Regions from separate parts of the Streptomyces lienomycini genome, predicted to be linked through region 2. Evidence: predicted binding sites of a transcription regulator. Region 2 holds the regulator's gene; the other holds the start of a gene.
The links. The regulator HspR, encoded in region 2, represses chaperone genes until heat shock. The targets are predictions, from matches to a motif close to TTGAGNNNNNNNNNCTCAA.

Region 1 (11,708 bases), 1.1 Mb from region 2:
CGGGCTCTGGGCCGTTTCCCGGCCGCCGGCAGCGCGTCGGGCGGGGAGACCGCGTGAGCGGGACATGCCCCCCACCGGTTCCCGACCCTCCCAGTGCCGGTGGGTGGTGAGCGCGCATCATCCGACCCGCCACCCGAAGGAGTGAACCCCGGACGGGAGTTGGGGAGCAAGTTCCGACGGCTCGTACGGGGTGGTCGCGCGGCGTGCCGGTTGGACGTCCGCGACAGGCGGTGGCACTATGTGCCGCCACGCGTAGCCGGAGCACGGAATCTCCTCCCAAATCCGGCGCCTGACCTGCGCTGCTGCGTTGATTGCGGGGAAGTCGCCGATCTTTTGCGGACCCTGTGAAGGGGTCGTGCAGACTGGCCGGATGCGCACGGAACTTGTCTCGGAACCCGGTCTGGCCGACCACCCCAACGAGGACTTCGCGAGCGTCGGGCTACCGGCCTCGGGACAGGGCGGTTCACTCGTCGTGCTGGACGGTGTGACGCCGCCACGGACCGCGTCGGGCTGTCTGCATTCCGTGCCGTGGTTCACCGCGCGCCTCGGCGGCGCACTGACCGAACTGACCGTTTCACTCCCGGATCTTCCCCTCGCCGAGGCCCTGTCCCGCGCCATCGCTCGTACCTCGGCGGCGCACGCCGAAACCTGTGACCTTTCTCACCCGCGCACGCCGCAGGCAACCGTGGTCCTCGCCCGCTGGTCCCCGGCCTCGGTCGAGTACCTGGTGCTGTCCGACTCGGCCCTGCTGGTGGAGGCCCCGGACGGCACGGTCTCGGCGGTCCTGGACGACCGGCTGGCCCGGCTGCCCCGTGCGGCCCTCGCCTCGGAGGCGCTGGTGGACGCGAACCTGCGCAACAGGGAGGGCGGCTTCTTCACGGCCGCGGCCGATCCCGCGGTGGCGGCACGTGCCGTGACGGGGGTGCTGCCGCGCGACGGGGTGCGGACGCTGGCCGCGTTGACGGACGGGGCCGCACGGTGGGTGGAGAAGTTCGGGGAGGGCGACTGGGCGCAGTGCCTGGCGCTGGTACGCAAGCAGGGCGCCCGGGGTCTGGTGGACCGGGTGCGGGAGCTGGAGCGCGTGGACGCGGCGGGCGACCGGACGTTCCTCGGCCGCGGCAAGACGCACGACGACGCGACGGTGGTGTACGCGCAGTTGTGAGAGGGGCCGCGTCGCAGGGGCGGGTCCGGGCTCGGCCGGGCGACGGCCGGCCCGGCGCTACCGCTCCATGCCCCGGTTGAGTTCGTGCAGCAGCCGGGCCAGTTCGGTCACCTCGCGCGGGTTCCAGTCGGCGAGCCTGCGGGCGTACCGGGCGCGGCGGGCCTCCCGGACCCTGCCCACGCGCTCCTGGCCCTCGGGGGTGAGGGTGACCAGCCAGGCCCGGCCGTCGGCGGGATCGGGTTCGCGGGCGACGAGCCCGAGTTCCTCCAGGGCGCGCAGCTGGCGGGACATCGTCGCCTTGCCGACGCCGATGAAGCCGGCCAGGTCCGTGGCGCGCTGCCCGCCGCACTCGCCGAGCCGGACGAGCAGGCCGTACGCGGAGGACTCCAGGTCGGGGTGGACCTCCCGGGCCATCTCGCCCTGGTTGGCCCGCGCCCGTCGCAGCAGGACCGTCAACTCGCGTTCCAGTGCCAGGAACTCCGGTTGGTTCACACCACTGCCGGACAGGTGGGATTCAACTCCGCGACCGCCGTCGTTCCCGTCTTCGTGCACGTCAGCCCCTGCCTCGATTTTCCCGGTCCTGAAAGTTTCCGCCACGGGCCGCCATCACCGCAGCTTGGCAAGTATTTCGCAGGCTTAGACCAACGGCGGCTGCCGGTCCCTCTTCCCACCCCCGTTCTACGTGCGTAGCGTCTTCACCGGACCCGCTGGTGGCATGCTCACGCCACTCATGGGTTCTCCCCACTCGCGCATCCCCCACCGAGCCACCACCGAGCCATCGGAGGCACGTCATGCTCGTGCACAGACCCGGATCGGCCCGTGGACGGCGCTTCGCCGTCGCCGGGACCCTGCTCGCCGCGCTCTCCCTCGTCTTCACTCTTCCGGCGCACGCCTCGTCGTCCGCCGACGTCCCGCCGCGCGGCTCCGCCCACATGGGCATGGGCGTCGCGGCCCACGACGGCGAGCACGGCACCCCGGTACCGGGCCGCGCGGCCCAGACCGAGGGCGTGGACGTCTCCAGCCACCAGGGCAACGTCGCCTGGTCGACCCTGTGGAACAGCGGCGTCAGGTGGGCCTACGCCAAGGCCACCGAGGGGACCTACTACACCAACCCCTACTTCGCCCAGCAGTACAACGGCTCCTACAACGTCGGCATGATCCGCGGCTCGTACCACTTCGCCACCCCGGACACGACGAGCGGCGCCACCCAGGCCAACTACTTCGTCGACCACGGCGGCGGCTGGTCCAAGGACGGGAAGACGCTGCCGGGCGCGCTCGACATCGAGTGGAACCCGTACGGGGCCACCTGCTACGGCAAGACGCAGAGCCAGATGGTCACCTGGGTCCGCGACTTCCTGAACACGTACAAGGCCCGCACCGGCCGGGACGCCGTGATCTACACGGCGACCAGCTGGTGGACCCAGTGCACCGGCAACTACGGCGGCTTCGCCGCGAACAACCCGCTGTGGGTGGCCCGGTACGCCTCGACGGTGGGCACGCTGCCGGCCGGCTGGGGCTACTACACGATGTGGCAGTACACGTCGTCCGGTCCGACGGTGGGCGACCACAACAAGTTCAACGGCGCGCTGGACCGCGTCCAGGCGCTCGCCAACGGCTGACCGGCGCCACGGGCTGACGGGCGCCAGCGGCTGACCGGCGCCAACGGCACGGGCGAAGGCCCGGGAACCCTCACGGGACCCGGGCCTTCACCTCATCCGGTGCGCGTCCGTCACGCCGCGACCGGAACCTCCGACTCCGCACCGTTGGTCGCCGGTGCGAGCGCCAGTTCCAGCACCTGGCGGACGTCGGTGACGGCGTGGACGTCGAGCTTGTCCAGCACCTGCGCCGGGACGTCGTCCAGGTCGGGCTCGTTGCGCTTGGGGATGATCACCGTGGTGATCCCCGCCCGGTGCGCGGCGAGCAGCTTCTGCTTGACCCCGCCGATCGGCAGCACCCGCCCGGTCAGCGAGACCTCGCCGGTCATCGCCACGTCGGTGCGGACCAGCCGGCCGGAGAGCAGCGAGGCGAGGGCCGTGGTCATGGTGACGCCGGCGCTCGGGCCGTCCTTGGGGACCGCGCCCGCCGGGAAGTGGATGTGCGCTCCCCGGTCCTTGAGGTCGCCCACCGGCAGTTCCAGCTCGGCGCCGTGGCTGCGCAGGAAGCTCAGCGCGATCTGCGCCGACTCCTTCATCACGTCGCCCAGCTGACCGGTCAGGGTCAGCCCCGCCGCGCCCGTCTCCGGGTCGGCCAGCGACGCCTCGACGTACAGGACGTCGCCGCCCGCGCCGGTGACCGCGAGGCCGGTGGCCACGCCCGGCACCGAGGTGCGCCGCTCCGCCGGGTCCTGCGCGGACTCGGGCACGTGGTGCGGCCGTCCGATCAGAGCGCGCAGGTCGCCGTCGGTGACGGTGAACGGCAGCTTCCGTTCGCCCAGCTCGTGCTGGGCCGCCACCTTGCGCAGCAGCCGGGCGATCGACCGCTCCAGGGTGCGTACGCCCGCCTCGCGGGTGTACTCGCCGGCCAGCCTGCGCAGGGCGCCCTCGTCGACGGTGACCTCGTCGGCGTCCAGTCCGGCCCGCTCCAGCTGGCGCGGGAGCAGGTGGTCACGGGCGATGACGACCTTCTCGTCCTCGGTGTAGCCGTCGAGGCGGACCAGCTCCATGCGGTCGAGCAGGGCCTCCGGGATCGCCTCCAGGACGTTGGCGGTGGCCAGGAAGACCACGTCGGAGAGGTCCAGCTCGACCTCCAGGTAGTGGTCCCGGAAGGTGTGGTTCTGCGCCGGATCGAGGACTTCGAGGAGGGCGGCGGCCGGGTCGCCCCGGAAGTCCGAGCCCACCTTGTCGATCTCGTCGAGCAGGACGACCGGGTTCATGGACCCCGCCTCCTTGATCGCCCGCACGATCCGGCCGGGCAGCGCCCCGACGTACGTGCGCCGGTGGCCGCGGATCTCGGCCTCGTCGCGGACGCCGCCGAGGGCGACGCGGACGAACTTGCGGCCCATCGCGTGGGCGACGGACTCGCCGAGCGAGGTCTTGCCGACGCCGGGCGGGCCCACCAGGGCCAGTACGGCACCGCCGCGCCGGCCGCCGACCACGCCGAGGCCCCGGTCGCCGCGCCGCTTGCGCACGGCCAGGTACTCGGTGATGCGCTCCTTCACGTCCTCCAGGCCCGCGTGCTCGGCGTCGAGCACCGCCTGGGCGCCCCGGATGTCGTAGGCGTCCTCGGTGCGCTCGCTCCACGGCATCTCCAGGACCGTGTCGAGCCAGGTGCGGATCCAGGAGCCCTCCGGCGACTGGTCGGAGGAGCGCTCCAGCTTGTCGACCTCCTTGAGCGCGGCCTCGCGGACCTTCTCCGGCAGGTCGGCGGCCTCGACGCGGGCCCGGTAGTCGTCGGACTCCTCGCCGTCCTGCTCGCCGTTGATCTCGCGCAGCTCCTTGCGTACGGCTTCGAGCTGGCGGCGCAGCAGGAACTCCCGCTGCTGCTTGTCGACGCCCTCCTGGACGTCCTTGGCGATGGTCTCGGCGACGTCCTGCTCGGCGAGGTGGTCGCGCAGCTGCTGGGTGGCGAGCCTGAGACGGGCCACCGGGTCGGTGGTCTCCAGCAGCTCGACCTTCTGCTCGGTGGTGAGGAAGGGCGAGTAACCGGAGTTGTCGGCGAGCGCGGACACGTCGTCGATGGCCTGGACCCGGTCGACGACCTGCCAGGCGCCGCGCTTGCGCAGCCAGGCGGTGGCGAGCGCCTTGTACTCCGTCACCAGCTCGGCCACCTGGCCGGGCAGCGGATCGGGGACGGTCTCGTCGACCCGGGTGCCCTCGACCCAGAGCGCGGCGCCCGGACCGGTGGTGCCGGCGCCGATGCGCACCCGGCCCCGGCCGCGGATCAGGGCGCCCGGGTCGCCGTCGGCCAGCCGGCCGACCTGCTCGACCGTGCCGAGGACGCCGGTGGCGGCGTGGGTGCCGTCGATGCGCGGGACGAGGAGGACGCGGGGCTTGCCGGGCTCGGACCTGGCGGCGGCCTGGGCGGCCTCCACCGCGGCCCGTACCTCGGCGTCGCTCAGGTCCAGGGGGACGACCATGCCGGGCAGGACCACTTCGTCGTCGAGCGGCAGCACGGGCAGGGTGAGCGGTGTGAAGGCGGCGGACTCAGCAGCCATGATCTCCCCTTCGGCAGTCAAGTTGAGTTACATCGACTCAATGAAAGGGAGCCTCTGATTGTTCCCCACCAGCTGTTCGCTCTGAGCGATCAAGCGCGGGGCCGCGCCTCGGCACCTCGCGGGCAAGCGGCGGCCCTCCTGTGCACAGCGCCCCCGGACCGACCGGCATTCCTGCGCGGGGCGGGTGCCAGGATGGGCCGATGTCCCTCACTTCCCACCCCTTGGCCGACATCCCCGAGGTGCTGGACCGCCGCGACGGTCCGTACGGCGAGGTGGTCCTGCGCCGGCACGGGACGTTGCTGCAGATCATCGCGAACGGCTGCTTCCTGATGGACACCTCCGACGGACGCTCCGAACGCCGCCTGGTCGACGCGGCGGCCGACGCGCTGTCCACGGCCGGCGGGCGGACCGCGCCGCGCCTGCTCATCGGCGGACTCGGCGTCGGCTTCTCCCTCGTCCACGCGGCCGCGGACCCCCGCTGGGGCCGGATCGCGGTCGTCGAACGCGAGGGCGCGATCATCGACTGGCACCGCGACGGGCCGCTGGCCCCGCTCTCCGCCGAGGCCCTCGCCGACCCCCGCACGGAGATCGTCGAGGCGGACCTGGTCGCGTACGTCAATGAGACATCCGACACGTACGACGCCCTGTGCCTCGACATCGACAACGGCCCCGGCTGGACCGTCACCGAGGGCAACGACGGGCTCTACGCGCCGTCCGGACTGGCGGGCTGCGCGCGGCTGTTGAGGCCCGGCGGGGTGCTTGCCGTATGGTCCGCGCAGCCCTCTCCGGAATTCGAAGAAACCTTGCGTAATGCCGGATTCCAACAGGTGCGTACCGAAGAGATCCCCGTTGCCCGGGGCGTTCCGGACGTCGTGCACATCGGCGTCGGGCCTGGATAGCAAAGGCGCGGTGACTCCCCGTACGCTGCTGCCCTGACGCGGATCATTCAAGCGTCGAGCGCAGTCATGGGATCACCCCACGGATTCCGGAAAGCACACCTCAGGGGCGGGCGATGGAGCAGACACAGACCTCCCACAACAACACGGCCACCCAGGGCGCGCAGCGTCGGGTGCTGGTGGTCGAGGACGATCAGACGATCGTGGACGCCATCGCCACCCGCCTGCGCGCCGAAGGGTTCCTGGTGCAAACGGCGGGGGACGGTCCGTCCGCCGTCGACACGGCCGAGGCCTGGCAGCCCGACCTGCTGATCCTCGACATCATGCTGCCGGGCTTCGACGGTCTGGAGGTCTGCCGGCGCGTGCAGGCCCAGCGGCCGGTGCCGGTGATGATGCTCACCGCGCGCGACGACGAGACGGACATGCTGGTCGGTCTCGGCGTCGGCGCCGACGACTACATGACCAAGCCGTTCTCGATGCGCGAGCTGGCCGCGCGCGTGCACGTGCTGCTGCGGCGGGTGGAGCGGGCCGTGGTGGCCGCCTCGACGCCGCGCAGCGGCATCCTGCGCCTGGGTGAGCTGGAGATCGACCACGCGCAGCGCCGGGTGCGGGTGCGCAGCGAGGACGTCCACCTCACGCCCACCGAGTTCGACCTGCTGGTCTGCCTGGCGAACACCCCGCGCGCGGTGCTCTCCCGTGAGCAGCTGCTCGCCGAGGTGTGGGACTGGGCGGACGCCTCGGGCACCCGCACCGTCGACAGCCACATCAAGGCGCTGCGCCGCAAGATCGGCGCCGAGCGCATCCGCACCGTGCACGGCGTGGGCTACGCCCTGGAGACGCCGACGCCATGAGCCGAGGACGGGAGGCCGCACGGAGGAGCCCCGGCCCTCGGAACACCGGGGATCCCTGGGGCGGCGTACGCCCGTTCTCGATCAAGACCAAGCTGGGCGCGCTGGTCGTCACGTCGGTGCTGATCACCACCGGCCTGTCGGTGATAGCGGTGCACACCAAGACGGAGCTGCGCTTCATCACGGTGTTCTCCATGATCGCCACGTTGCTGATCACCCAGTTCGTGGCGCACTCGCTGACCGCGCCGCTGGACGAGATGAACGCCGTCGCCCGGTCCATCTCGCACGGCGACTACACGCGCCGGGTGCGGGAGAACCGCCGCGACGAGCTGGGCGACCTGGCCGTCACCATCAACCGCATGGCCGACGACCTGGAGGCGCAGGACCTCCAGCGCAAGGAGCTGGTGGCGAACGTCTCGCACGAGCTGCGCACCCCGATCGCGGGCCTGCGCGCGGTGCTGGAGAACATCGTCGACGGCGTCACCGAGGCCGACCCGGAGACCATGCGCACGGCGCTCGGGCAGACCGAGCGGCTCGGCCGGCTGGTGGAGACGCTCCTCGACCTCTCCCGCCTGGACAACGGCGTCATACCGCTGCGCAAGCGGCGCTTCGAGGTGTGGCCGTATCTGTCGGGCGTGCTGAAGGAGGCCAACATGGTCGCCTCGGCACGCGCGGGCATCGCCTCCGGCTCCGGCAGCCACACCCGCACCGACGTGCACCTGGCCCTGGACGTCTTCCCGCCCGAGCTGACCGCGCACGCCGACCCCGAGCGCATCCACCAGGTCGTCTCCAACCTCATCGACAACGCCGTCAAGCACAGCCCGCCGCACGGCCGCGTGACGGTCCGGGCGCGGCGCGGGGAGCTGCCCGAGTCCCTGGAGCTGGAGGTTCTCGACGAGGGCCCCGGCATTCCGCGCTCGGAGTGGCGACGGGTGTTCGAGCGGTTCAACCGGGGTTCGGTGTCGCGGCCGCACGGTCCCGGCAGCGACGGCGGCACCGGTCTCGGCCTCGCGATCGCACGCTGGGCGGTGGATCTGCACGGCGGCCGGATCGGGGTGGCCGAATCCGAGCGGGGCTGCCGGATTCTCATCACTCTTCCGGGCCTTCCGTCTACGACCGGTTGACGTAGGGTTCGAAGCGGAGCACCAAGATCCACTGCATCCGCGCTGGCGGACACGTGTGATCAGGCACGAACCCGCGCCGTCGAGGCGCCGGGTCGCGGTCTCCCGATCCCTCACGCAGCAGAACCTCGCTTGTTTCCCGCCATTTCCAGCGCCGAAACGCGGTCCGCGATGTGACTTGCGCGACGTTGAACGGGCCCGGCCTGACCTTCGGGGCCCGGTAGGCGTAGCCTTGATTCCCGCTGTCCACCATCCTTGTGAAGCGGAAGAGGGCGGTTCTCGCCGTGTCGCCACAGTCCCCCAGTAACTCGAGCATCTCGACCGACACCGACCAAGCGGGCACCGCGGGAAAGAACCCCGCGGCCGCGTTCGGTGCCAATGAGTGGCTCGTCGACGAGATCTATCAGCAGTACCTCCAGGACCCGAACTCCGTGGACCGAGCCTGGTGGGACTTCTTCGCCGACTACAAGCCAGGCGCACCCGCGGCCCAGGCCGCCGGTGCCACGGCCACGGACTCCGGCAGCACGCCGCAGGCCGCCCCCGCCCCGCAGGCGCAGGCTGCCGCCCCGGCCCAGCCGCAGGCCGCCGCCCCGGCGTCCGCCCCCGCCAAGCCGGCCGCGCAGCCCGCCGCCGCCCCGGCGGCTCCGGCCGCCCCGGCCGCGAAGCCCGCCGCCGCGCCGGCCAAGCCGGCCGCCAAGCCGCAGGCGAAGGCCGCCGCGCCCGCCAAGGACGCCGCCGCGCCCGAGGGCCCCGAGCTGGTGACCCTGCGCGGCCCGGCCGCCGCGGTCGCGAAGAACATGAACGCCTCGCTGGAGCTGCCCACGGCCACGTCCGTGCGCGCGGTCCCGGTGAAGCTGCTGTTCGACAACCGCATCGTCATCAACAACCACCTCAAGCGCGCCCGGGGCGGGAAGATCTCCTTCACGCACCTGATCGGCTACGCGATGGTGCAGGCCATCAAGGCCATGCCGGCGATGAACCACTCCTTCGGTGAGAAGGACGGCAAGCCGACCCTGGTCAAGCCGGCCCACATCAACCTCGGCCTCGCCATCGACCTGGTCAAGCCCAACGGCGACCGCCAGCTGGTCGTCGCGGCGATCAAGAAGGCCGAGACGCTGAACTTCTTCGAGTTCTGGCAGGCCTACGAGGACATCGTCCGTCGCGCCCGCGACAACAAGCTGACGATGGACGACTTCACCGGCGTCACGGTCTCCCTGACCAACCCCGGCGGCCTCGGCACCGTCCACTCCGTGCCGCGCCTGATGCCCGGCCAGTCGGTCATCCTGGGCGTCGGCTCCATGGACTACCCGGCGGAGTTCCAGGGCACCAGCCAGGACACCCTGAACAAGCTCGGCATCTCGAAGGTCATGACGCTCACGTCGACCTACGACCACCGGGTCATCCAGGGCGCCGCCTCCGGCGAGTTCCTGCGCCAGGTCGCCAACCTGCTCCTGGGCGAGAGCGGCTTCTACGACGAGATCTTCAAGGCGCTGCGCATCCCCTACGAGCCGGTCCGCTGGCTCAAGGACATCGACGCCTCGCACGACGACGACGTCACCAAGGCCGCCCGCGTCTTCGAGCTGATCCACTCCTACCGGGTCCGCGGCCACGTCATGGCCGACACCGACCCGCTGGAGTACCAGCAGCGCAAGCACCCCGACCTGGACATCACCGAGCACGGGCTCACCCTGTGGGACCTGGAGCGCGAGTTCGCGGTCGGCGGCTTCGCCGGCAAGTCCCTGATGAAGCTGCGCGACATCCTCGGCGTGCTGCGCGACTCGTACTGCCGCACCACCGGCGTCGAGTTCATGCACATCCAGGACCCCAAGCAGCGCAAGTGGATCCAGGACCGCATCGAGCGCTCGCACACCAAGCCGGAGCGCGAGGAGCAGCTGCGCATCCTGCGCCGGCTGAACGCGGCGGAGGCCTTCGAGACCTTCCTGCAGACCAAGTACGTCGGCCAGAAGCGGTTCTCCCTGGAGGGCGGCGAGTCCGTCATCCCGCTGCTGGACGCGGTCATCGACTCGGCGGCCGAGTCCCGCCTGGACGAGGTCGTCATCGGCATGGCCCACCGCGGCCGGCTGAACGTGCTCGCCAACGTCGTCGGCAAGTCGTACGCGCAGATCTTCCGCGAGTTCGAGGGCAACCTCGACCCGAAGTCGATGCACGGCTCCGGCGACGTGAAGTACCACCTGGGCGCCGAGGGCACCTTCACCGGCCTGGACGGCGAGCAGATCAACGTCTCGCTGGTCGCCAACCCCTCGCACCTGGAGGCGGTCGACCCGGTCCTGGAGGGTGTCTCCCGCGCCAAGCAGGACATCATCAACAAGGGCGGCACGGACTTCACCGTCCTGCCCGTGGCGATCCACGGCGACGCGGCCTTCGCGGGCCAGGGCGTGGTGGCCGAGACCCTGAACATGTCGCAGCTGCGCGGCTACCGCACCGGCGGCACGGTCCACGTGGTCATCAACAACCAGGTCGGCTTCACCGCCGCCCCGGAGTCCTCGCGCTCCTCCATGTACGCCACCGACGTGGCCCGCATGATCGAGGCCCCGATCTTCCACGTGAACGGCGACGACCCGGAGGCCTGCGTCCGCGTGGCGCGGCTGGCCTTCGAGTTCCGCCAGGCGTTCAACAAGGACGTCGTGATCGACCTCCTGTGCTACCGCCGCCGCGGCCACAACGAGACCGACAACCCGGCCTTCACCCAGCCGCTGATGTACGACCTGATCGACAAGAAGCGCTCGGTGCGCAAGCTGTACACCGAGTCCCTCATCGGTCGCGGCGACATCACCCTGGAAGAGGCCGAGCAGGCGCTGCAGGACTACCAGGGCCAGCTGGAGAAGGTCTTCACCGAGGTCCGCGAGGCCGTCTCGCAGCCGACCGCCGCCGAACCCTCGGACCCGCAGGCCGAGTTCCCGGTGTCCGTGAACACCGCGATCACCGCGGAGACCGTCAAGCGGATCGCCGAGTCCCAGGTCAACATCCCCGACCACATCACCGTGCACCCGCGTCTGCTGCCGCAGCTGCAGCGCCGTGCGGCCATGGTCGAGGACGGCACGATCGACTGGGGCATGGGCGAGACCCTCGCCGTCGGCTCCCTCCTGCTGGACGGCGTGCCGGTCCGCCTGACGGGCCAGGACTCGCAGCGCGGCACCTTCGGCCAGCGCCACGCGGTCGTCATCGACCGTGAGACGGGCGACGAGTTCACGCCGCTGCTGTACCTGTCCGAGGACCAGTCCCGGTACAACGTCTACAACTCCCTGCTCTCCGAGTACGCGGTGATGGGCTTCGAGTACGGCTACTCGCTGGCCCGCCCGGACGCGCTGGTGATGTGGGAGGCGCAGTTCGGCGACTTCGTCAACGGCGCCCAGACGGTCCTGGACGAGTTCATCTCGTCGGCCGAGCAGAAGTGGAACCAGACCTCGGGCGTCACGCTGCTGCTGCCGCACGGCTACGAGGGCCAGGGCCCGGACCACTCCTCGGCCCGTCCGGAGCGGTTCCTGCAGCTGTGCGCGCAGAACAACA
Region 2 (11,708 bases):
GGACCTGGACGAGCTGCGCGACGCGGTCACCGACCGCACCCGTCTGCTGCTGCTGAACACCCCGCACAACCCGACGGGCACGGTCCTGACCCGGGACGAGCTGGCGGCGATCGCCGAGCTGGCCGTGGAGCGGGACCTGCTGGTGGTGACCGACGAGGTGTACGAGCACCTGGTCTTCGACGGCGCCGAGCACATCCCGCCGGCGTCCTTCCCGGGCATGCGCGAGCGCACGGTGACCATCGGGTCGGCCGGCAAGACGTTCTCGTTCACGGGCTGGAAGGTCGGCTGGATCACCGCCGCGCCCGCCCTGGTCACGGCGGTCCGCTCGGCCAAGCAGTACCTGACGTACGTGGCCTCGGGGCCCTTCCAGTACGCGGTCGCCGAGGCGCTCGCGCTGCCGGAGTCGTACTTCGCCGCCTACCGGCGGGACATGGAGGCCAAGCGGGACCTGCTGGCGACGGGACTGGCCGAGGCGGGCTTCGGCGTGTTCCGCCCCTCCGGGACGTACTTCGTCACCACCGACATCCGTCCGCTCGGCGAGAGCGACGGCTTCGCCTTCTGCCGTTCCCTGCCCGAGCGCGCCGGTGTCGTCGCCGTCCCCAACGCGGTCTTCTACGACCACCGGGAGGCGGGCGCCCCCTTCGTACGGTTCGCGTTCTGCAAGCAGGTGCCGGTGCTGAAGGAGGCAGTGCGGCGGCTGGGGGCCCTGGCGGGGTGAGCGGGGCGGCACACGGGAGAGCCCGGCTCCGGAACGCCGGGGCCGGGCTCTCGCGCGTGGTGCCGCGGGGGAGGGCTACTCGCCGTCCTCGCCGTCCTTGCCGTCCTCGTCGGACGGCTTCTCCGACTCGTTGACGTCCTGCTCCAGGCCGAGCTGCTCCACGAGCCACCGGTCGAACTCGATGGCGGCGCGGACCCAGCTGACCGTCGAGGAGACGAAGTGCTCCAGGCTGACGCCCATGCCGATCAGCATCTGCGCCTCGCCGATCAGGCGGACCGTGCCGTCGTCGTGGGTGTGGGAGTACACCTTGGGCCACAGGGTGCGCCGGTTCCAGTCGTCGACCGACTCCAGCAGCTGGGGCTTCTCGTCGATCTGGTGGGGCCGGTCGTAGAACGTCCGCACCGAGAAGACCTGCTGGTCCCCCTCGCCGCGGAACATGAAGTACGTACGGAACTGCTCCCACGGCGCCGCGAGGTCGCCCTCGTCGTCGACGACGTACTTCAGCTCCATCTGTTCGAGGAGCTGCTTCACAAGATCCTGATCCGGGACGACGGGGCCCGCCGGTCCTTGGGGCTGCGGCTCGGGCTGCTTGCCCCCGAAGTTCGGAATCGAGGACGGGTCGATGCTCACCGTGAATTTCCCTTCGTACGGATTCCGGCCATCCTCCCCCATGCGGGGAGGGGCGTGGCAAGCCCGCCGTGGGCCTGTCAGCCCTGGGCTGACATGATCCGGCCGGTCGGGTGGACCGGCGGAGCGGACGGGGGCGGGGCATGAAGCGGGCACGGGGTACGGCGGCGGGTTGTGGGAGCGGCGAGGACCCGACCCGGGGACGGACCAGGTGGTGGCTGTTCGCGGGCCTGGTGTCCCTGGCAACACTGGTGCTGCTCCCTGTCCTGGTCGTCCTGGTGGGCGTCCTCCTGTCCGAGTCCGACGACCGGGCCGACGGACGGGAACCGGACCAGGTGCCCTGCTCCGAGGCGCTGGGCTTCGGCGGGGCCGCACTGCCGGACGGCGCGCGTCCGGTCGGGGCGTGCACGCACCAGGCATTCCTGGACACCCACTACGGCGCCGCCTTCCGCATGCCCCGGACGGGTGTCCGGGAGTGGCTGGCGCACACCTACCCCGAGGCTCCCGCACCCGCCGGGACGTACTGCCCGGACGGCGCCGATCTGTGTCTGGATCTGAGCTACGGGCAGGGCCTGCCGGACGGTGTGGAGGCCCATGTCGTGCAGGTGCGGGTGGTCCACGAGGACGCCGGGACGGCGCTGGTGCGGTTCGCGTCGTTCACGCTGTGACGCACGCGCGGCCCGCCGCCCCGGAGGGTGACGGGCCGCGCGTGCCGCACCGGGGCGCCGCACCGGCGGGCTACAGCGTCTTGCCGGTGGCCGGTCCCACGATCAGGTCGTCGCCGACGCGGTCCACGCGGACCGCGTCGCCGTCCTTGATCTCGCCGGACAGGATCTCCCGGGCCAGCCGGTCGCCGATCGCGGTCTGGACGAGGCGGCGCAGCGGGCGGGCGCCGTACGCCGGGTCGTTGCCCTCCCGCGCCAGCCAGGCGAGGGCCTCGTCGGTGACGTCCAGGGTGAGGCGGCGTTCGGCGAGCCGCCGGGCCAGGCCGTTGATCTGCAGCCGTGCGATGCGGCTCAGCTCCTCCACGCTGAGCGCCGAGAAGACCACCAGGTCGTCGAGCCGGTTGAGGAACTCCGGCTTGAAGGAGGCCCGGACCACGTCCAGGACCTGCTGCTTCTTCTCCGCCTCACCGGTGGTCGGGTCGACGAGGTACTGGCTGCCCAGGTTGGAGGTGAGCACCAGGATGGTGTTGCGGAAGTCGACGGTGCGGCCCTGCCCGTCGGTGAGGCGCCCGTCGTCCAGCACCTGGAGCAGGATGTCGAAGACCTCGGGGTGCGCCTTCTCCACCTCGTCGAGCAGCACGACGGTGTACGGCCGCCGCCGCACGGCCTCGGTGAGCTGGCCGCCCTCCTCGTAGCCGACGTACCCGGGAGGGGCGCCGACCAGCCGGGCGACGCTGTGCTTCTCGCTGTACTCCGACATGTCGATGCGGACCATGGCCCGCTCGTCGTCGAAGAGGAAGTCGGCGAGCGCCTTGGCCAGCTCGGTCTTGCCGACGCCGGTGGGGCCCAGGAAGAGGAACGACCCGGTGGGCCGGTCGGGGTCGGCGATCCCGGCGCGGGAGCGGCGTACGGCGTCGGAGACGGCCCGTACGGCCTCGGTCTGGCCGATGAGCCGCTTGCCCAGCTCGTCCTCCATGCGCAGCAGCTTCTGCGTCTCGCCCTCCAGGAGGCGCCCGGCGGGGATGCCGGTCCAGGAGGCGACGACGTCCGCGATGTCGTCGGCGCCGACCTCCTCCTTGACCATGGTGTCGCGGGCGACCTCTTCCTCGGCCTCGGAGGCGGCCTCCAGGTCGCGCTCCAGGGTCGGGATCTCGCCGTAGAGCAGTTTGCTGGCGGTGTCGAAGTCGCCGTCTCGCTGGGCGCGTTCGGCCTGTCCGCGCAGTTCGTCGAGCTTCTCCTTCAGCTCGCCGACGCGGTTGAGGGACTTCTTCTCCTTCTCCCAGCGGGCGTTGAGGCCGCGCAGCTCCTCCTCCTTGTCGGCGAGGTCGCGCCGCAGCCGCTCCAGGCGTTCGAGCGAGGCGGCGTCGGTCTCCTTGCCGATGGCCAGCTCCTCCATCTTCAGCCGGTCCACGGCGCGCTGGAGTTCGTCGATCTCGACGGGCGACGAGTCGATCTCCATGCGCAGCCGGGACGCGGCCTCGTCGACGAGGTCGATGGCCTTGTCGGGCAGGAAGCGGGAGGTGATGTACCGGTCGGAGAGGGTGGCGGCGGCCACCAGCGCGCTGTCGGCGATCTGCACCTTGTGGTGGGCCTCGTAGCGGCCCTTGAGCCCGCGCAGGATCGCGATGGAGTCCTCGACGGTCGGCTCGGCGACCAGCACCTGCTGGAAGCGCCGCTCCAGGGCGGGGTCCTTCTCGATCCGCTCCCGGTACTCGTCCAGGGTCGTCGCGCCGACCATGCGCAGTTCGCCGCGCGCGAGCATCGGCTTGAGCATGTTCCCGGCGTCCATGGCGGAGTCCCCGCCGGCGCCGGCGCCGACGACGGTGTGCAGCTCGTCGATGAAGGTGACGATCTGCCCGTCGGAGTCCTTGATCTCGGCGAGGACGGTCTTCAGCCGCTCCTCGAACTCACCGCGGTACTTGGCGCCGGCGACCATGGCGCCCAGGTCGAGCGAGACCAGCCGCTTGTCCTTCAGCGACTCGGGCACGTCCCCCTTGACGATCCGCTGGGCGAGCCCCTCGACGACGGCGGTCTTGCCGACACCGGGCTCACCGATGAGGACCGGGTTGTTCTTGGTCCGCCGGCTGAGCACCTGGACCACCCGCCGGATCTCCTGGTCGCGCCCGATGACGGGGTCGAGCTTCCCGTCCCGCGCGGCGGCGGTGAGGTCGGTACCGAACTTCTCCAGGGCCTTGTACTGGCCCTCGGGGTCGGGCGTGGTCACCCGGCGCCCTCCCCTCGCCTTGCGGAAGGCCTCCTGCAGCTTCTTCGCACTGGCTCCCTGCCCCTCCAGTACCTCACCGGCCGCGCCGCCCTTCGCGGCGATGCCGAGGAGCAGGTGCTCGGTGGAGAGGTACTCGTCCCCGAGGTCCTTGGCGCGTGCCTGGGCGTCGGCGACCACGGCGAGCATCTCACGGCTGGGTTGCGGCGGCGCGACGGTGGACCCCGTCACGCTGGGCTGCCCGGCCACGATGCGCTCGGCGCCGGTGCGCACGGCGGCGAGGTCGGCCTCGACGGCGGCGAGCAGGTCGGTGATGTTCTCGTTATCTTGCCCCTGGAGCAGAGCCAGCAGCAGGTGGGCGGGGGTGAGGTCGGCGTTCCCCTCGGTCACGGCCCGGTTGCTGGCCGCGTTGATCGCGTCCCGGCTCCGGTTGGTCAGCTCGGCGTCCACGTGCTGGCTCTCCTCCTCGCGTAGTGCTGACTCGTAGCGCTGACTCGTCCAGCGTACACAAAGTTGAGTCGGTTCCACTCAAGGGAGAAGTCGCATGTTCTGCCGGGAGAGGTCGCACGTCTCCGCCGGGAGGCGTCGGGGCGAGGGGCGGGAGCCGGACCGTGCCCGCACGAGTACCTTTTCGGCCAGTCGCGGAACCGGCCGGTGTCGCGGGATGTCCGCACATGCGACAGCGGCGTCACCGTGTTCAGGTCACGGTGACGCCGCTGCCGGGGGGAAGCACCTGAGCGATCTGTTGCGACGGGGGAATCGCGTCAGGCACTGCGGGGGGTGGCCGAGATGGTCCTCACTTCGGGGATCTCCGGCTGTTCGAGCCGGTGGTCCCGCTGGTCCAGGTTCACAAAGATCATTCCGTACCGGATGGCACACCGCACGGGCTGCGGCGCCCCCCGAGGCCGCCGCAGACACCGGTACGCCCGCACGTCGCCGTCCTCGTCCAGCGTGACGACGACCGGCTCGCCGAAGACGGTCACCATCAGGGAGTCACCGGCGTGCGGAATCGCGGTGATCAGGTCGATGAAGTGCCAGCCAGAGCGGTAGGCGGTGGCCATTTCTCGACGGAAGGAGCGGTCGTCGGGTGGAGTCGTCATCAGTCAGCCCCAAGTGCTGTCGTCTGCACCGAGGGGAGTGGGTGCCGCACTGGACACGGTCGAGGCGACCGTGGTGGCAGCCATTCCCCAGGTGCTGTCCGCCTTCGTCTCCTTCTCGCCGGACAGACCAGTCAGCGCACCGACGGCCAGGACGGCGGAGAAGGCGGCAGCAAGCACCGAGCGAAGCAATGTGTTGCGCATAATCGGCTTCGTCCTCACTTGAAGGTCCCCTCTTCCCCCGTCGAACAAGACGATGGCTCATATGGGCACGTCATGGCCACACAATCAGTGCATCATGTTCCTGCATGTTCAGGACCCTGGGGGGTGTAGATTTGACAACGAATCGGACTAAAGCGCCACATCCCCATGCGATGTCCGAACTGTGCGAGGAGGGCAGTCGCCTCTATTCGGCAGCTCTGCGCATCGGACGTGTGGCACGGCAGGACGCCGAAGCCGTACCATGCCTGACCGAGTTCGCCCTCCTGCACCCTGATCCGGACGACGCGAACTGGCTGCGTCCCGTGCCGCCGTCGGTGGCCCTGGCCCAGCGGCTCAACTCGATCGAGCGGGAGATCGCCGAACGCCGGCGCATGTCGATCGAACTGGCCGACGCCTTCGAACCCTTCCTCACCCTCGGCGCACACGCCACCACGAACACGCACTCGATCTCGGTCCTCGAGGGACTCGACCGCATCAACGGCGCGCTCGATCTGGCCACGTCCGAGTGCCGGTCGGAGATGCTCACCGTCCAGCCGAGCAGCCGTCGCCTCGAACACACGCTGCTCCAGGGGCTGGAGCGCGACCGGCCGCTGCTCGACCGCGGAGTACGGATCAGGACCCTCTACCAGCACACCGCCCGGTACAGCCCGGAGACCCTGGGGTACGTGTCCCAGTTCTCCGACGGCAAGGTCGAGTACCGGACGATCGACGAACTGGTGGAACGCCTCATCATCTGCGACGAGTCCGTCGCCTTCATTCCCACCCGCGACGACCGTCAGGTGGCTCTGGAACTCCGCCACCCCGGCCTCGTCCGGTACCTGATCAAGGTCTTCGAGTTCATGTGGTCCCGCGCGGTGCCGCTGAGCACCGGCGCCCCCTACGAGACCGCGCCCGACGGGATCACGGAGATCCAGCACTCGATCGCCAAACTGCTCGTCGAAGGACACGTGGACGAGGCCATCGCCCGCCGCCTGGGCATGAACGTGCGAACCTGCCGGGCGCACATAGCCAAGCTGGCTCAGGCCCTCGGCAGCGGCAGCCGCGCCCAACTGGGCTATCTCATAGCCCAGTCCGGGATCCTGGAGCAGGACGACTGATACGCCGACCGGAGGCCCCCGCATGACGGCAGAGGCGCGCGCGCCGCACACCGAGCACGGTCCCGACGAACTGTGCCCCGCGGGAACGCTGCTGTACCAACGCGCGTTGGACGAAGGACAGATCACGGTGGCGGAGGCCACCGCGACGCCCTGCCTGCTCGACTTCGGGCTCCTGCAGCCCTCCCTCGACGCCCCGGACCGGCTCGGGCCCGTACCGCCGGCCGTCGCACTGCACCGGTTGCTGCGTACGTCCCAGGAGCGCATCGCCGACGAGCGCCGCCGGGAGGAGCGGCTGACCGAGACCTTCGCACCGCTCCTGCGCACCGCGTCGCAGTCGACCGGCGGGGAGGCCGCCACGCTCAGGCTGCTCAGCGGCAAGGAGCGCATCGACCGGACCATAGGCGAGGTCATGGCCGTGGCCACCGACCAGGTACTGACGATCCAGCCCCACAGCACGCACATCGGTCCGCACCCCCGCGTCCACGAGGCGGCGTTGGCACGCGACCAGGCGCTCCTGGACCGCGGCGGCCGCATCCGGACCCTCTACCAGCACACGCTGCGCCACGCCCCCACCGTGCTCGCCCGCTACGAGCTGCTGCGCGGCGACGTGGAGGCCCGCACCCTCGACGAGGTCACCGAACGCCTCATCGTCGTGGACCACTCGGTCGCCTACATACCGGCCAAGGCCGACCGCACCATGGCCCTCGAAGTCCGCCACCCCGCCCTCATCGCCTACTTCGTCAACACCTTCGACCGCCTCTGGCACCTCGCCACCCCGATGCACCCGCGCGCCGTCCACCAGCCCACCCTCGACGGCATCACCCCGCGCCAACGCGCCATAGCGGCCCTCCTCACCGAAGGGCACACCGACACCGACATCGCCGACCGCCTCGGCATGAACGTCCGCACCGCACGCGTCCACATCGCCAAACTCGCCGCCACCCTCGGCAGCGAGAGCCGGGCTCAGCTCGGGTTCCTCATCGGGCGGTCGGGGATTCTCGACCGGGAAGGATGACGGAGGCCGGCCCGGTGCGCGGGGAGCCGTCCAGGCCCGCCTGGGCGATGCGCACCCCCAACTGGGTACGGCTGGCCGCGCCCAGGGTCTCCGAGAGGCGGGCGATGTGCGCGCGGGCCGTGCGGACGCTGATGCCCAGCCGCTCCGCGATCACCGCGTCCTGGTGGCCCTCCGCGAGGAGCGCGGCGATGGACTGCTCGCGAAGCGAGATGCCCTCGATGCCGGTGGCGGGGAGCGGGGCCGTCAGGGGGATCGCCAGGCGCCACAGGCGTTCGAAGACCGTGCCGAGGTAGCCGACCAGCGCGGGGTGGCGCAGTTCCAGGGCCATCGTGCGGTCGGTGTTGGCGGGGACGAAGGCGACCGTGCGGTCGAAGAGGATGAGCCGGTCGATGACCTCGTCCAGCGTCCGGGCCTCCACCGCGTCGCCCATCAGCTCCAGGTAGTTGAGCAGGCCCTGCCCGTGCCGGGCCACGTGCGTGTACAGGTCCCGCATCCGCACCCCGCGCCCGCGCAGCGCCAGCGCCCGGTGCAGCCCCTCGGACAGCTCCGCCTCGCGCCTGATGCCGCCGGGCTGGACGGTGAGGACCTCCGTCGTGCAGGCCTGCGTCGCCTCGTCCATCGCGGCCTGGATGCGGGAGAGCCCGTCGAGGACCCGGATCGCCGTGCTCTCCGTGCCGGCCGGGGTCCGGAGCAGCCGGCCGAGGCCCGCGTACCGCTCGAAGGCCTCCACCGCGGACCCCACCCGCCGCTGGCTGGCGCTGACCTCGTCGTGGACGCCGCGCAGCAGCCGCGTCATGACCTCCTGCGGGGAGGTCGGCACCAGCCAGTCCATGTCGTCCGGGTCGGGGTGCAGCAGGGCCAGTTCCAGGAGGCAGGGCACCGGCTCGGCGTCCTGGCGCGGCACCCGGCCGCGGCGTACGGCCCGGGAGTACACGCGGTCCCCGGCCGCGCACAGCCGGTCGGCCCCGTGCGGGTGCTCCTGAGCCACGTGCCCGGCCATCGCCCATCCCACCCCCGGTTCCGGCTCTTCCGGAGCGCAACTATGCGCGGCCGGGACCGGCTCCGCAACACGGCTCGACCCGGGGCGGGCGGCTGAATACGCCGGTTGCGACCGGAATGCCCGGGCGGTCCGACCAGGGCCCGTGCCGGGCTACTTCAGCCCGATCTTCGCGCACGCCTCCGCGTACTTGGCGGTGCAGATGTCGGTGACCTTGAAGAAGCCCTCCGCGACGACCGTCTCCTCGATGTTGCTCTGGGTGAGGGCGACGACGGGGACCAGCTGGGCCGGGATGCCCTTCTGGGTGGGGCTGTCGACCTTGTCGCGGGCCAGCGCGTCGAACTGGATGTCCCGGCCCTGGACCCGGGCCACGGCCATCTCCGCGGCGTTCTCGGCCTCCTGCGGGTAGGACTTGTACACGCTCATGTACTGCTCGCCGGTCACGATCCGCTGCACCGCGGCGAGTTCCGCGTCCTGGCCGGTGATCGGCGGCAGGTCGGTGACGCCCGCGTCCTCCAGGGCCTTGATGACGCCGCCCGCCATGCCGTCGTTGGCGGAGTAGACGCCCGCGATGTTCTTCTTGCCGATCTTCTCGATCGCCTCGGTCATGTTCGCCTCGGCGTTCTCCGGCTTCCAGTCCTTGGTGTCGAAGGACTGGGCGATCGTCACCTTGCCGTTCAGCTCCGACAGCGCGCCCGCCTTGAACTGCTTGGCGTTCGGGTCGGTGGACGAGCCGTTCATCATGACGATCTTGTCGGAGCCGGACGACTTGTCGCCCAGCGCCTCGACCAGGGAGCGGCCCTGGACCTCGCCGACCAGCTCGTTGTCGAAGGAGATGTAGGCGTCGATCGGGCCCTCGGCCAGCCGGTCGTAGGCGATGACGGGGATGCCGGCGTCCTTCGCCTTCTGCACGCCGTCCGCGATGGCGTGCGCGTCGACGGCGTCCAGCACGATCACGTCGACCTTGTCGTCGACCATCTGCTGCATCTGCTGGGCCTGCTTGGCGGCGCTGGCCTCGGCGTTGGCGTACTTGACGTCGCCCTCGTCGCGCGTGAGGTCGCCGATCTTCGCCTTGAAGAAGGGGTAGTCGAACTGCTCGTAGCGCGTGTTCTCCTTCTCCGGGAGCAGCAGGCCGACCGTGATGTCGTTGCCCTTGGTGGGACTCGCCTCGTCGCTGCTCTCCGACGCGCCCAGCACACCGCAGGAGGCCAGCGAGAAGGTCATCAGGGACGCGGCCACGGATATGGCGGTACGACGGGCACGGCTGCTCACTGCGCTTACCTTCCGACACACGGGTGTTGTTGGTGACCCAGGTGACCCAGGTGAACGAAGCCAACGCTGTCTTCACCAAATCGTCAAGAAGTACTAGACCAATGAGACAGCACCGTTGTGAACAAGCCCCGGAGGACGCGTTCGTCCTCCGGGGCCTGCGATGCCGTTTTCCCTTGTGCCGCCTGTCAGTCCGAGGCCTGGCCGTGCCGCTTGGGCCGCCAGACCACCAGGGCGCTGGTCTGCTGTACCTCTTGGTAGGGGACCAGGTCACGGCGGTACGACGCGTGCACCGCCGCCTCCCGTTGACGCATCGCCGTCGCCGCGCCGTCGAGGGCGTCGGCCAGCTCGGCCGCCCTGGCCTGGAGCGCGGCGACCTGGTTCTCCAGTTCGATGATGCGCTTGATTCCGGCCAGGTTGATGCCCTCGTCCTGCGACAACTGCTGCACCTGTCGGAGCAGGTCGATGTCGCGGGCCGAGTAGCGGCGGCCGCGGCCCGCCGTGCGGTCGGGGGAGACCAGGCCGAGGCGGTCGTACTGGCGCAGGGTCTGCGGGTGCAGGCCGGAGAGCTGGGCCGCCACCGAGATGACGTAGACCGGGGTGTCCTCGGTCAGTTCATACGGGTTGCGTCGACGACCGTCCATTCCCGTCAAGCTCCCTTCGCGGCCTGGAACAACTCCGCCCGCGGATCCTCGTCCGCGGTCGCCTCGCGATACGCCTCCAGCGCGTCACGAGCCTTCCCCGTCAGGTCCTTCGGAACACTCACCTCCACGGTGACCAGAAGGTCGCCGCGGGTGCCGTCCTTGCGGACCGCGCCCTTGCCCCTGGCCCGCATGGTGCGCCCGTTGGGGGTGCCCGGGGGCAGCTTCAGGGTGACGGGCGGACCGCCCAGGGTGGGGACCCGCACCTCGCCGCCGAGGGCCGCCTCGGCGTAGGTGACGGGGACGGTGACGGTGAGGTTGTCGCCCCTGCGGCCGAAGACGGGGTGGTCCTTGACGTGGACGACCACGTACAGGTCGCCCGCCGGGCCGCCCCGCTCGCCCGGTGTGCCCTTGCCGCGCAGCCGGATGCGCTGCCCGTCCGACACCCCGGCGGGGATGCGGACCTGCATCGTCCGCGAGGACTTGGCGCGTCCGGAGCCCTTGCAGACGTCGCAGGGGTCCTCGGCGATCAGACCGCGGCCCTTGCAGTCCGGGCACGGGTCGGTCAGCGAGAAGCCGCCGCCCGAGCCCCGGGCGACCTGGCCGGTGCCGACGCAGGTCGGGCACACGCGCGGCGTGCCGTTCTTGTCGCCGGTGCCGGAACAGGCCTTGCAGGGCGCCTGCGAGGACATCCTGAGCGGCACGGTCGCGCCCTCGATGGCCTCGGTGAAGCTCAGGGTGACCTCGGACTCGATGTCCTGCCCGCGCCGCGGCTGCGTACGCGTGCCGGTGCCCGGGCCACCGCCGGTGCGGTTGAACAGGCCCCCGAAGACGTCGCCGAGCCCGCCGCCGAAGCCGCCTGCGCCACCCTGCCCTCCCCCGCCGCCCTGGGCGCCGCCTCCGAAGAGGTCGCCCAGGTCGAAGTTGAAGGTGCCGCCGCCGCCCGCGCCCGGCCCCGGGCGGAATCCGCCGTTGCCGAAGAGGGAGCGGGCCTCGTCGTACTCCTTGCGCTTCTTGGGGTCACCGAGGATGTCGTTGGCCTCGGAGATCTCCTTGAAGCGCTCCTCCGCCCTGACGTTCCCCTTGTTGGCGTCCGGGTGGTTCTCGCGGGCGAGCTTCCGGTACGCCTTCTTGATCTC

Region 1: lon (endopeptidase La) is a predicted target of HspR. The motif match lies at 5,338-5,356, and genes of this name have one in related genera.

Annotation. Positions count from the first base shown of each region.
Region 1 is NZ_CP116257.1:1,336,033-1,347,740, reverse strand. Features, by position in the region: gene BJ961_RS06395 (protein phosphatase 2C domain-containing protein) at 371-1,162, shown strand; gene BJ961_RS06390 (MarR family winged helix-turn-helix transcriptional regulator) at 1,220-1,714, opposite strand; gene BJ961_RS06385 (lysozyme) at 1,954-2,781, shown strand; gene lon (endopeptidase La) at 2,892-5,315, opposite strand; gene BJ961_RS06375 (spermidine synthase family protein) at 5,516-6,214, shown strand; gene BJ961_RS06370 (response regulator transcription factor) at 6,328-7,062, shown strand; gene BJ961_RS06365 (sensor histidine kinase) at 7,059-8,183, shown strand; gene BJ961_RS06360 (multifunctional oxoglutarate decarboxylase/oxoglutarate dehydrogenase thiamine pyrophosphate-binding subunit/dihydrolipoyllysine-residue succinyltransferase subunit) at 8,465-11,708, shown strand, end outside.
Region 2 is NZ_CP116257.1:217,077-228,784, reverse strand. Features, by position in the region: gene BJ961_RS01105 (pyridoxal phosphate-dependent aminotransferase) at 1-718, shown strand, start outside; gene BJ961_RS01100 (YbjN domain-containing protein) at 794-1,348, opposite strand; gene BJ961_RS01095 (hypothetical protein) at 1,489-2,013, shown strand; gene clpB (ATP-dependent chaperone ClpB) at 2,084-4,681, opposite strand; gene BJ961_RS01085 (Rieske (2Fe-2S) protein) at 4,996-5,331, opposite strand; gene BJ961_RS01080 (helix-turn-helix domain-containing protein) at 5,703-6,647, shown strand; gene BJ961_RS01075 (helix-turn-helix transcriptional regulator) at 6,670-7,662, shown strand; gene BJ961_RS01070 (helix-turn-helix transcriptional regulator) at 7,625-8,662, opposite strand; gene BJ961_RS01065 (sugar ABC transporter substrate-binding protein) at 8,813-9,931, opposite strand; gene BJ961_RS01060 (heat shock protein transcriptional repressor HspR) at 10,117-10,572, opposite strand; gene dnaJ (molecular chaperone DnaJ) at 10,578-11,708, opposite strand, start outside.